Regions from separate parts of the Streptomyces sp. NPDC001514 genome, predicted to be linked through region 2. Evidence: riboswitches for the same ligand, from Rfam matches in the RefSeq annotation. Region 2 holds a riboswitch; each other region holds the start of a gene.

Region 1 (4,206 bases), on a different contig from region 2:
GCGAGTCGTCCCGGCTGCACAACCGCCTGGTGCGCCACGACCGCACGGCCGTCGCCGCGGGCTTCGGCCTGCTGCGGCTCGCCGGGGCGCCCTCGCTCGGCTGGCTGGACGTGAAGACGTCCGCCGGGGTCGAGGTGCCCGACATCGAGGCCGCCGTCGACGACGAGCTGGAGCGGTTCGCAGCCGAGGGCCCCACGCCCGAGGAGATGGAGCGCGCCCAGGCCCAGCTGGAGCGCGAGTGGCTGGACCGGCTCGGCACGGTCGCGGGCCGCGCCGACGAACTGTGCCGGTACGCCGTGCTGTTCGGCGACCCCCAGCTGGCGCTCAGCGCCGTCTCGCGGGTCCTCGACGTCACCGCCGAGGAGGTCAAGGCAGTCGCCCAGGCCCGGCTGCGCCCGGACAACCGGGCGGTGCTGGTGTACGAACCCGTCCAAGCGGCCGAGGCCACCGAGGACAACGACGACGCAGAGGGGGCGGACCAGTGACCGACGCTGCCGTGACCATGGACTTCCACCCGCAGCCGCAGGCAGGCGAGGCCAGGCCGTGGGCCTTCCCCGCCCCCGAGCGCGGCCTGCTCGACAACGGACTGACCGTCCTGCGCTGCCACCGTCCCGGCCAGCAGGTCGTGGCCGTGGAGATCTTCCTCACCGCCCCGCTGGACGCCGAGCCCGAGGGCCTCGACGGCGTCGCCACGATCATGGCGCGGGCGCTCTCCGAGGGCACCGACAAGCACACGGCGGAGGAGTTCGCCGCGGAGCTGGAGCGCTGCGGCGCCACCCTCGACTCGCACGCCGACCACCCCGGCGTCCGTGTCTCCCTGGAGGTGCCGGTCTCCCGCCTCCCCAAGGCGCTCGGCCTGCTCGCCGAGGCCCTGCGCGCGCCGCTCTTCGCCGACAGCGAGGTCGAGCGGCTCGTGCGGAACCGACTGGACGAGATCCCGCACGAGACCGCCAACCCGGCCCGCCGCGCCGCCAAGGAGCTCTCCAAGCAGCTCTTCCCGGCCTCCTCCCGGATGTCCCGCCCCCGCCAGGGCAGTGAGGAGACCGTCGAGCGCATCGACTCCGCGGCCGTACGGGCCTTCTACGAAGCCCACGTCCGGCCCGCAGCCGCTACCGCCGTGATCGTCGGCGACCTCACCGGAGTCGATCTGGACGCCGTGCTGGCCGACACCCTCGACGACTGGACCGGCGGCGCGGCCGAGAGCCGTCCCGTGCCGCCGATCACCGCCGACGACACGGGCCGCGTCGTCATCGTCGACCGCCCCGGCGCGGTCCAGACGCAGCTCCTCATCGGCCGCATCGGCCCGGACCGGCACGACCGGGTCTGGCCGGCCCAGGTCCTCGGCACGTACTGCCTGGGCGGCACCCTCACCTCCCGCCTGGACCGCGTCCTGCGCGAGGAGAAGGGGTACACGTACGGGGTGCGGGCCTTCGCCCAGGTCCTGCGCTCCTCCGCCGACGGCACGGGCGCGGCCACGCTCGCCATCAGCGGCTCCGTCGACACCCCGCACACCGGCCCGGCGCTGGACGACCTCTGGAAGGTGCTGCGCACCCTCGCCGCGGAGGGCCTCACCGACGCCGAGCGCGATGTCGCCGTACAGAACCTGGTGGGTGTGGCCCCGCTGAAGTTCGAGACCGCGGCGTCGGTCGCGGGCACGCTGGCCGACCAGGTCGAGCAGCACCTTCCGGACGACTACCAGGCCCAGCTGTACACGCGCCTGGCCGGGACCGGCACCGTCGAGGCCACGGCCGCGGTCGTCAACGCCTTCCCGGTGGACCGGCTCGTCACCGTCCTCGTCGGCGACGCGTCCGAGATCGAGGAGCCGGTCAAGGCTCTGGGAATCGGTGAAGTGACCGTTGTCACGGGCTGATTGACTGCCGGTCGGCTCCGGCGCACCCGGAGGGCCCCGTTGGCATCGTGCCAACGGGGCCCTTCCGTATGTCCGTTTTGTTGGAGAGGCTGCGTGTCTGACCTGTGGCATGCACAACAAATCTCCGTGTCCGTTTGGTGATTGAAAGATGTCCCGCTTAGCGTCTTCTGCGCTGTCCGTCGGTTGCACCAGCCGCATCCGCGGCATCGGACAGCCATCGCCGAGTCCCCGTCGGGCGCGAGCCTGGGGAGCCGGGGACCCACACGTCCCCTGGGGTGAATCGGACGCCTTCGCACCCGTGCGGAGGGGCCCGTAGGAGACCTTCCTGCTCCGAACCCGTCAGCTAACCCGGTAGGCGAGAAGGAAGGAAAGGATCAGCCACTTCATGGCGTTCACCCGTGCCACCGGGAAGCATCGTGGTCCGAGCCGTCTGACGCGCAAGCGCGCGGGTCTGGCCGGAGCCGCAGCCCTCGCCACCACCGGCGTCATCGGAACCCTCGCCTCCCCGGCGCTCGCCGCCGACACGGAAAGCCCCGCCCTCGAGGACACCGGCCTGAACCAGGCCATCGTCGCCGCCGACACCCTCGCCGAGCAGATCGACGCCCAGGCCGACGCCCAGCAGCGGGAGGCCGACCTGGCCGCGGCCCGCGCGAAGGCCGAGGCCGAGGCGAAGCGCAAGGCCGAAGCCCGCGTCAAGGCGGCCCGCGAGGCCCAGGAGCGCGCTGCCCGCGAGGCCGAGCGCAAGCGCCTGATGTCCTACACGCTCCCGGTCGCCGGCTCGTACATCAGCACGGGCTACCAGGCGGGCGGCTCGGTCTGGTCCTCCGGGAGCCACACCGGGGTCGACTTCCACGCCCCTTCCGGCACTTCGGTCGTCGCCGTCGGCATGGGCACGGTCGTGGAGGCCGGCTGGGGCGGCGCGTACGGCAACAACATCGTGATCAAGATGAAGGACGGCACGTACACCCAGTACGGCCATCTGTCGTCCATCGGCGTCTCGGTCGGCCAGACCGTCACCCCGGGCCAGCAGATCGGCCTGTCCGGGTCCACCGGCAACTCGATGGGCCCGCACCTCCACTTCGAGGCCCGCACGAGCCCCGACTACGGCTCGGACATCGACCCGGTCGCGTATCTGCGCGGCCACGGCGTCAGCGTCTGAGACCCGCCTCCCCGCGGTAGGGCCCCGGCCCGGTCATGGAGACCGGCCGGGGCTTTCGGTGTATTCCGGCCAAAAGATATCCATGGATTCCCGTAGGCCATCGGAAATTCCGGCCCACTGCAATAGAGTCACCGAACAGACATCGCTCGACTGGGTTTCGCGCGGATTAAAGACGGAGGTTCGGTATGCGCATTCCTGCGCGCTCGGTATGCACGGCCATCCGCGACGACATCGTCTCCGGTGTCTTCGAGCGCGGCAGCCGGCTCACCGAGGAGCAGCTGGCGCGCCGCTACGGCGTCTCACGCGTCCCGGTGCGCGAAGCGCTGCGCACCCTGGAGTCGGAGGGCTTCGTCGTCACCCGCAGACACGCCGGAGCGTGCGTCGCCGAGCCCACCGAGCAGGAGGCCGCCGACCTGCTGGAGATCCGGATGCTGCTGGAGCCACTGGGTGCCGCGCGCGCCGCGCAGCGGCGCACCGAGGCCCACCTCAAAGTGCTGCGCGGCCTGGTCAGACTCGGCCAGGAGCGGGCGCGCCGGGGTCAGGGCGAGGATCTGCGCTCGCTCGGCGGCTGGTTCCACGAGACCCTCGCGCAGGCCTCCGGCAGCCCCGGCCTCATCGCGCTGCTGACCCAGCTCCGGCACAAGATCGCCTGGATGTACGCCGTCGAGCAGCCCGCCCGGCCGGTGGAGTCCTGGGCCGAGCACGGCGCGATCGTGGACGCGGTGTCGCGCGGCGACGCGGAGCGGGCGCGGGCGCTCACCGCGATGCACGCCGAACGGATGACGGGGGCGCACCGGTTGCGTATCACGGCGCGCGGGGCAGTGAGGAGTTCGCAACATTCCGTAAACACGGCGAGTGCCCGCAATTAACAAAAGCGCCGTATACAAAGAGGGGCTATTTCAAACAGCAGAGCCGCAGACCGGTAATTCCCGGTTGCTGCGGCTCCGCCGTTTCCATTCATTTGTTCTTTGCCGGCCGGGATAAGGCTCACTCCCGCGAGCGGGCAGCCGGGGTCCGGACCGGGACCGGGCCGGGTCAGACGGTCTCGGGGAGCTCCTCGAGACCCTCGGCGACCAGCTTCGCCAGACGGTCGAGGGCGGCGTCGGCGCCGTCCGCGTCCGAAGCGAGCACGATCTCCTGTCCGCCCTCCGCACCCAGGCCGAGCACCGCGAGCATC
Region 2 (4,206 bases):
TACGGTCGGAGCTCACGTACGGCGAGAAGGTGCTCGGCTCGCGCCGGGGGCACACCGGGCATCAGCACCTCCCCTGGGTCGCCGTCGACGACGGCGAGGCCACCGAGGAGAGGGGCGAGGTGTACGGCTGCGCGCTCGGCTGGTCGGGATCATGGCGGATCGCCGTACAGCACCTGCCCGACGGCCAGGTGCAGATCAGCGGCGGCGCCGGATACGACGACTCCGGGCTGCTGCTCCTCGCGCCCGGTGAGGCGTACACCACACCCGTCTTCTCCGGGCTGTGGACCGACAAGGGCTTCGGCGGGGCCAGCCGGGCCTGGCACGCCTGGCAGCTGGCGCACGTGATTCCGGACGCGCGGGCCTCCCGGCCGGTCCTCTACAACTCCTGGGAGGCCACCGGCTTCGACATCTCGGAGGACCAGCAGCGGGCCCTGGCGCGCCGGGCCGCCGGGATCGGGGTCGAGCTCTTCGTCGTGGACGACGCCTGGTTCCGGCAGCGCACGAGCGACCGGGCGGGGCTCGGCGACTGGACGCCGAATCCGGACCGCTTCCCGCAGGGGCTGAAGCCGCTCGCCGACGAAGTGCACGCGCTGGGCATGCAGTTCGGGATCTGGGTCGAGCCGGAGATGGTCAACCCGGACAGTGATCTCTACCGCGCCCACCCGGACTGGGTCCAGCACCATCCGGGCCGGGCCCGGACCGAGTTCCGCAACCAGCTGGTGCTGAACCTCGCCCGCGCGGATGTCCTGGAGTACCTCTGGGAGCAGCTGGACGGGCTGCTGTCCTCGGCCCCCGTCGACTATGTGAAGTGGGACTTCAACCGCTGCTTCACGGATTCCGGCTGGCCGGGCGAGCCGTACCCCCAGAAACTCTGGATCGAGCACGTGCACGCGCTCTACGCCCTGCTGGACCGGCTGCGGGCGGCGCACCCGACCGTCGCCTTCGAGTCCTGCTCCGGCGGTGGCGGCCGGATCGATCTGGGGATCCTCTCCCGTACGGATCAGGTGTGGACTTCCGACAACACCGATCCGCTGGACCGGCTGGCCATCCAGCACGGCTTCGGGCAGGTGCATCCGGCCCGGGTGATGGCAGCCTGGGTGACGGACAGCCCGAATGTGCAGCTCAATGGCCGGGTCAGTTCCCTGCGCTTCCGCTTCGTCAGTGCGATGGCCGGGGTGCTGGGCGTCGGGGGTGACCTGACGCGATGGAGCGAGGACGAGCTGGCCGAGGCCCGCGGCTGGGTGGATCTCTATAAGAGGATCAGGCCGGTCGTGCAGCACGGCGAGCTCTACCGGCTGCGGCCGCCCGGGGGCGGGCTGAGCGCCGTGCAGTACGTACGCGGCGACGAGGTCGTCGTCCTGGCGTGGCTGCAGGCACAGCACTACGGGGAGCGGCCGCCGGCGCTCAGGCTGCGCGGGCTCGATCCGGCGGCGGCGTACGAGTGCCTGGACACGGAGACCGTGTACCGGGGTGCGGTGCTGCTGCATCACGGAATGGACACGGGGCTGCGTGGTGATCTCGACGCGGTGGTGCTGCGGCTGAGGCGCCGGACCAGCCGGATCTGACCTTTCCGTCTGCTGAGCCAGATCTAGCCGATAAACGCACCTAATGAGGCTTCTGTCCGTATTGGACGCTTTAGTGGAACACGCACCAGTTGCAAAGGAGATAGGCCTCGTTGCGTGAGCGGGATCATATTCGTGACGGTCTGTTGCCGTGTCCCCTCATCAATCTCCGTTGCCCGTAAGGAAATCAGAGGTCCGTAATCGACGGAGGGTGACCGGGAAATCCCTGTTGATATGGCCTGGGTGAATGCCGGGTCATTGGGGAGGCTTGTTCCCGTCGATTTGCTCGCTTACGGTCGCCGCAATCCGGTCGGACCGCCTAATCCTGCCGCCGACCGGAATAAGCACCCACCCCACGCGTGGCAGGAGCGGGGGACCCAGGTAGATCGCCGCTCCGGAGTTCCGGACGGCTAGGGGTCAAGTCGCGTGAAAGCGCGACCGGGCATCTCCAGTCCGAACCCGACAGCTCACCTCGTAGGCGCCGGAGAGGAATTCGCCATGCCCAAGGGCAAGCATCGCCGTCCGAGGACCAACCCGATCACGCGCGGATTCGTCGCCGCGGGCACGGGTGGTGCCGCCATCGCGCTCCCGCTCATCGGTGCCGCAGGTGCGCACGCAGCGGACACGTCCGCGCCCACCGTGACCCCTGAGCATGTCGCCGCCGTCGCCCAGAAGGCCGCCGCCCCCGAGGCGCCGAAGACGGGTAAGGCCGCCACGACCTACACCGTCGTGGCGGGCGACTACCTGTCGAAGATCGCCGCGGAGCAGGATGTCGTCGGCGGCTGGAAGAAGCTGTACGCGGACAACCGCGAGGCCGTCGGTGAGAACCCGTCGCTGATCCACCCGGGTCTCAAGCTCGCGCTCGGCGCCAAGGTCCAGGGGAAGGCCCCTGCCGAGGCCCCGGCCAAGGCGAAGACGAAGGTGCGGGCCGAGGCTCCTGCCAAGGTCAAGACTAAGGCCCCCGCGAAGGCCGAGGCTCCTGCCAAGGTCAAGGCGAAGGCCGAGGCTCCCGTGAAGGCCGAGCGCGTGCAGGCGCGCGCCGAGTCCGGTTCGGGCACCGCCCAGGCTCCCGCGGGTGCCGCTGCCGCGGCCCCCGCCCCGCAGAGCAACTTCTCCGGTTACTTCGCCCCGGTCAACTCGACCATCACCACCGCCTACCGCACCGCCGGAGCCATGTGGGCCAGCGGCTACCACACCGGACTCGACTTCGCCGCCGCCACCGGCACCTCCGTCAAGTCCGTCGGCCCCGGCACCGTCGTCTCGGCCGGCTGGGCCGGCGCGTACGGCAATCAGGTCGTCATCCAGCACAGCGACGGCACGTACTCGCAGTACGCCCACCTCTCCTCCCTCTCGGTCTCGTCCGGCCAGAGCGTCCGCGGCGGGGAGCAGATCGGCCTCTCCGGCTCCACCGGCAACTCCACCGGGCCGCACCTGCACTTCGAGATCCGCACCACTCCGAACTACGGCTCGGACATCGACCCCCTGGCGTACCTCCGCCAGCACGGCGTCGCCCTCTGAACCTGACGTAACGTCAGTAGCGTCCGCCGCCCCCCGACCTGACCAAGGGGGGCGGCGGACGACTTTGTGTCGCCGTATTCCCGCTGGGCGGGAAACTGACCAGGTGGTCTATCTCACGCCCCGTCAACCCCTCCCTACGGTGGCGTAGGTCACTTCCCGCCGTGAATGATGTCTCGACGTGGCAGACGATTCGAGATCAAGAACAAATGGCGCATTCGGGTCGTTCGCGGCGATCGGTGACAGCTTCACCGAGGGCGTCGGGGACCCCGGACCCGAGGGTCAGTTCGTGGGCTGGGCGGATCGCCTCGCGGTCCTGCTCGACGACCGCGTACCGGAGCACACGTTCCGCTACGCCAATCTCGCCGTACGCGGCCGCCTGCTCGATCAGATCGTGGCGGAACAGGTCCCGCGCGCGAAGGAACTCGCCCCCGACCTCGTGACGTTCTGCGCGGGCGGCAACGACATCATCCGCCCCGGCACCGACCCCGACGACGTCGCCGAGCGCTTCGAACGAGCCGTCGCCGACCTCACCGACGCCGTCGGCACCGTCATGGTGACCACCGGCTTCGACACCCGCGGCGTGCCCGTGCTCCGCCATCTGCGCGGCAAGATCGCCACGTACACCGCGCACGTCCGCGCCATCGCCGACCGCTACGACTGCCCGGTCCTCGACCTCTGGTCGCTCAAGTCGGTCCAGGACAGGCGCGCCTGGGACGACGACCGGCTGCACCTGTCGCCCGAGGGCCACACGCGCGTCGCACTCCGCGCCGCCCAGGTCCTCGGCATCGACGTGCCGGCCGACCCGGACCAGCCGTGGCCCCCACTGCCGCCGCGCGGCACGCTCGAGGTCCGGCGCGACGACATCCACTGGGCGCGCGAGTACCTCGTACCGTGGATCGGCCGGCGGCTGCGGGGCGAGTCCTCCGGCGATCACGTGGAGCCGAAGCGTCCTGATCTGCTCCCGCTCTGACCCCTCCCGTTCGCGGCGGCGGGGATCCGCTCCAGGACCCCGCCGGCGAACACGTCGTACAGCGGCAGCGACTCCAGATGGACGTACCCGATGTGGCAGTCGCAGACAGCGACCGGACACGGCCGGGGCCGCAGCGCCGTCCGGTACGAGCCGTCG
Region 3 (4,206 bases), on a different contig from region 2:
ACGCGTCTCGTCCTGCGGGTCCGTCGAGGCCTGCAACTCGGCGAGATACCCCGTCCGTTCGAGCACGGCTTCCAGGACCGTCGCCGGTCCAGCGCCCGATTCGACGATCGTGCGGAGCTCCTCCATCAGCGTGTTGAACCGCTTCACGGCATTGGCCGACCGGGCCGCCATGCCGTACGCCTCGTCCACGCGCCGCAGCGCCTGCGGGAAGGTGATCTTCTCCCGCAGCGCCAGCGCGTCGATCATCGCCTCCGCGCGCTCACCGATGCCGCGCTTCGGGACATTGAGGATGCGGCGCAGCGGGACGTTGTCCTCGGGGTTGGCGAGGACGCGCAGATACGCGAGCACATCGCGGACCTCCTTGCGCTCGTAGAAGCGCACTCCGCCGACGACCTTGTAGGGCAGGCCGACGCGGATGAAGATCTCTTCGAAGACACGGGACTGGGCGTTCGTCCGGTAGAAGACCGCGACATCGCCGGCCTTGGCCTCGCCCGCGTCCGTCAGCCGGTCGATCTCGTCGGCGACGAACTGCGCCTCGTCGTGCTCGGTGTCCGCGACATAGCCGGTGATCTGGGCTCCCGCGCCCGCGTTCGTCCACAGGTTCTTGGGGCGGCGGCTCTCGTTGCGCTCGATGACGGCGTTGGCGGCGGAGAGGATCGTCTGCGTCGAGCGGTAGTTCTGCTCCAGCAGGATCGTCGTCGCGTCCGGGTAGTCCTCCTCGAACTGGAGGATGTTACGGATCGTGGCGCCGCGGAAGGCGTAGATCGACTGGTCGGCGTCGCCCACGACGCACAGCTCGGCAGGGTCCAGGTCCTCGTACCCCGTGCCGACCAGCTCACGCACCAGCGTGTACTGGGCGTGATTGGTGTCCTGGTACTCGTCGACCAGGACATGGCGGAACCGTCGACGGTAGTGCTCGGCGACGTCCGGGAACGCCTGGAGCAGGTGGACGGTGGTCATGATGATGTCGTCGAAGTCCAGCGCGTTGGCCTCGCGCAGCCGGGCCTGGTACATCCGGTAGGCCTCGGCCAGCGTCTTCTCGAAGCCGTCGGCGGCCTGGTCGGCGAAGGTCTCCTCGTCGATCAGCTCGTTCTTCAGATTCGAGATCTTGGCGCTGAAGGACTTCGGAGGGAACTTCTTCGGGTCGAGGTCCAGGTCACGGCAGACCAGCGCCATGAGCCGCTTCGAGTCGGCCGCGTCGTAGATCGAGAACGACGACGTGAAGCCGAGCTTCTTGCTCTCCCGGCGCAGGATGCGGACGCAGGCGCTGTGGAAGGTGGAGACCCACATCGCGTTGGCGCGCGGGCCGACGAGGTGCTCGACGCGCTCCTTCATCTCGCCCGCGGCCTTGTTCGTGAACGTGATCGCCAGTATCTGGCCGGGGTGCACATGCCGGGTCGCCAGCAGATGGGCGATCCGGTGGGTCAGCACCCGCGTCTTGCCGGAGCCGGCACCGGCCACGATGAGCAGGGGTGAGCCCGTGTGCACGACGGCGGCACGCTGCTGCTCGTTCAGCCCCTCGAGCAGCGCGGCCGGGTCCACGGCGGGGCGCGGCGCACCGTCCCTGTAGTACGCGTCCCTGGCCGGGGGCACGTCGAACTTCCCCTCGAAGAGGTCGTGCGGGACCTCCTCGTGGGGCGCGTGCTCGTCGTGCTCGGGCGGCGGGGGCTCCTCCGAGGCCGAGGTGCGCTGGAGGTCCGCCAGGAAGCTGTCGTCAAAGAGGCTGCTCATCGCTCTACGAGTCTAGGCCGCCCCACCGACAGCCCGCCGCCGCCTTCACCACAACCGGATCCAACACGTTCCGTAATCGGGCACTTACGGTACGAATGCGGCACGACGGCGACACGCCAAGGTCACGAAAATGTATCGGGCATATCGAACATCGACCTTCACAGCGGCACCACAGTTTGGCTAGCGTGCTCGCCCAGGCAGCCCGTTCCCTCAACGGCGACCGACGCCGATCGGGCCGCCCACGCCGAATCCGACCTTCCCGCAAGGGAGTTCGGAACCGGGGACCCATCATGCACAACCGGGGTGAATCGGACCGTGCTCAACTCGGCCCGTAGGACAGCCTTCCGTTCCGTCCGAACCCGACAGCTAACCCGGTAGGCGGTCCACGGAAGGAGATGCCGGCCTTGGCGTCGCATCGCAAGACGCGCCAGCGTACGTATCCGCGTACGAAGTCCCCCGCCGTCGGGTTCACGACGGCCGCCCTCGCGGGCGTCACCCTCCTCTCCACCCAGAGTGCCCAGGCCGACCCGAGACCCAGCATCGAAGAGGTCCAGAAGAAGGTCGACGACCTCTACCGGCAGGCGGGCACCGCGACCCAGCAGTACAACCGGGCGAAAGAGGAGACCGCGCAGCAGCGCCGCGAGGTGGACACGATCCTCGACGATGTCGCCAAGCGCACGGAGTCGCTGAACGAGGCCCGCCGCACGCTCGGTTCGTACGCGGCCGCGCAGTACCGGACCGGTGCGGTCACGCCGACCGCCGCGTTGCTCTTCGCCGACAGCCCACAGGCGTACTTCGACCAGACCCATCTGATGGACCGGCTCTCCGACGAGCAGCGCGGTGCCGTCGCCGACTTCGAGGCACAGCAGGCGGAGGCCGCGAAGCAGCGCGCCAAGGCGACCGAGAGCCTGGAGACGCTGACCACTTCCCAGCAGTCGCTGCGCACCAGCAAGGAGCAGGTGCAGAAGAAGCTCGCCGAGGCACGGACGCTGCTGTCGCAGCTGACCGCCGAGGAGAAGGCGCGGCTCGAGGCGCTGGAGCGGCAGCGGGAGGAAGAGGCCCGCCGCCAGGCCGAGGCGAAGGCCAGGGCGGAGGCGGAGGCCAAGGCCGAGGCGGAGCGCCTGGCGGCAGAGCGCGCGCAGCAGGAGGCGCAGAACCAGGACACGGGGACCAGCACAGGGACCGGGACGAGCACCGACACCTCCGCCGGGACCTACGCCGCCAAGGCCGAGAAGGTCCTCGCCTTCGCCCGCGCCCAGATCGGCAAGCCCTACGTATGGGGGGCGACCGGCCCCAGCTCGTACGACTGCTCCGGCCTCACCCAGGCCGCCTGGAAGGCGGCCGGCGTCGACCTGCCCCGCACCACCTGGGACCAGGTCAACGTCGGCCAGCGCGTCGCCACGAGCGATCTCCTCCCCGGCGACCTGGTCTTCTTCTACGACGACATCAGCCACGTCGGCATCTACATCGGCGACGGCATGATGATCCACGCCCCCAAGCCGGGCACGAACGTCCGCGAGGAGTCGATCTACTACATGCCGATCTACGGGAGCGTCCGCCCCGCGTAGACCGCATGGACGCCTGTAGGGCCTCGTTCGAGTGGGCCTTTTCTCATCGTTCTGTCCTTCGCTCGTCCGGTTGGACAGGGCGATGAGAAGTCAACTCTCCGGGAGAACAGCGATCGGCGCCGCCGGCACGACCCGCACCCTTGGCAGGTGGTGCGGGCTGCGGGACCGGCCGTAGCCGATCACGACGGGCCGGGGGGCAACTGCTCGTCGATGTGGTCCTTGCTGTAGCCGAGCCCTTCACCGATCGCCTTGTAGCGGGTGCGCTGGACCTCGGTGACGGTGATCTCGCACGTACAGAGAATGTGCAGGAGCAGGCGGAAGCCCAGGTCGGGGTCGACGGACGTGACCACCTCCTCCAGTGCCGTCACGGCGGTCCGAACCGTCGCGGCGCCGGTGTTCGCAGTCCTGTCCGTCAGCTTCGGGGCCACCTGCCGGACCTCCGCCAGCACCGCCTTCGCCGACTCCGTCCTGGCGGGCGAGACGACGGAGGTGTAGACGGGGTCGACTTTCTTCAGGTGCTCTCTGCACACCTCGGCGACCTGCCGGAGCCATGTCCGGCCGACGGCGTCGAACTCGTCGGTGTTGTTCCACCGCCCCGACGCTGCCCGCCACAGTGCCGTGACCGCGTCGTCGGACAGTGCGGAATCCAGCAGCCGTTGCACGTCTTCCAGCAGCACGGCCGCGTACGAGCCCGGGACGTACCCAAGGTCGCCACGGGCGATGCTCTCGATGTTCTCCCGCACGGTGCCCTCGTACTGCCACCCTGTCCCGAAGAACACGGCCGCGAGCAGCGGCAGACCGAAGCGGCCGAGCGCGAAGTCACGCCGGCTCGGGTCGATGGGCGGCCACCGCACATTCAGATCTTCGTAGACGGCGGCTGCGGGGTAGGCCAGCCGGTCACCGATCG

The links. Region 2 has a riboswitch for cyclic di-AMP ahead of ACWCXB_RS08265 (M23 family metallopeptidase). Riboswitches for the same ligand answer to the same signal wherever they lie in the genome.
Region 1: it holds a riboswitch for cyclic di-AMP, as region 2 does, so the genes downstream of both, ACWCXB_RS22585 (M23 family metallopeptidase) here and ACWCXB_RS08265 (M23 family metallopeptidase) in region 2, are expected to answer to the same signal.
Region 3: it holds a riboswitch for cyclic di-AMP, as region 2 does, so the genes downstream of both, ACWCXB_RS17530 (NlpC/P60 family protein) here and ACWCXB_RS08265 (M23 family metallopeptidase) in region 2, are expected to answer to the same signal.

What each region holds. Positions count from the first base shown of each region.
Region 1 is NZ_JBSFHO010000021.1:122,455-126,660, forward strand. It holds gene ACWCXB_RS22575 (M16 family metallopeptidase) at 1-485, shown strand, start outside; gene ACWCXB_RS22580 (M16 family metallopeptidase) at 503-1,870, shown strand; cyclic di-AMP (ydaO/yuaA leader) riboswitch at 2,079-2,242, shown strand; gene ACWCXB_RS22585 (M23 family metallopeptidase) at 2,256-3,029, shown strand; gene ACWCXB_RS22590 (GntR family transcriptional regulator) at 3,215-3,898, shown strand; gene ACWCXB_RS22595 (HPr family phosphocarrier protein) at 4,065-4,206, opposite strand, start outside.
Region 2 is NZ_JBSFHO010000005.1:112,816-117,021, reverse strand. It holds gene ACWCXB_RS08270 (alpha-galactosidase) at 1-1,565, shown strand, start outside; cyclic di-AMP (ydaO/yuaA leader) riboswitch at 1,898-2,058, shown strand; gene ACWCXB_RS08265 (M23 family metallopeptidase) at 2,061-3,080, shown strand; gene ACWCXB_RS08260 (SGNH/GDSL hydrolase family protein) at 3,259-4,050, shown strand; gene ACWCXB_RS08255 (STM4011 family radical SAM protein) at 4,011-4,206, opposite strand, start outside.
Region 3 is NZ_JBSFHO010000015.1:6,309-10,514, forward strand. It holds gene pcrA (DNA helicase PcrA) at 1-1,731, opposite strand, end outside; cyclic di-AMP (ydaO/yuaA leader) riboswitch at 1,964-2,128, shown strand; gene ACWCXB_RS17530 (NlpC/P60 family protein) at 2,127-3,299, shown strand; gene ACWCXB_RS17535 (hypothetical protein) at 3,479-4,206, opposite strand, start outside.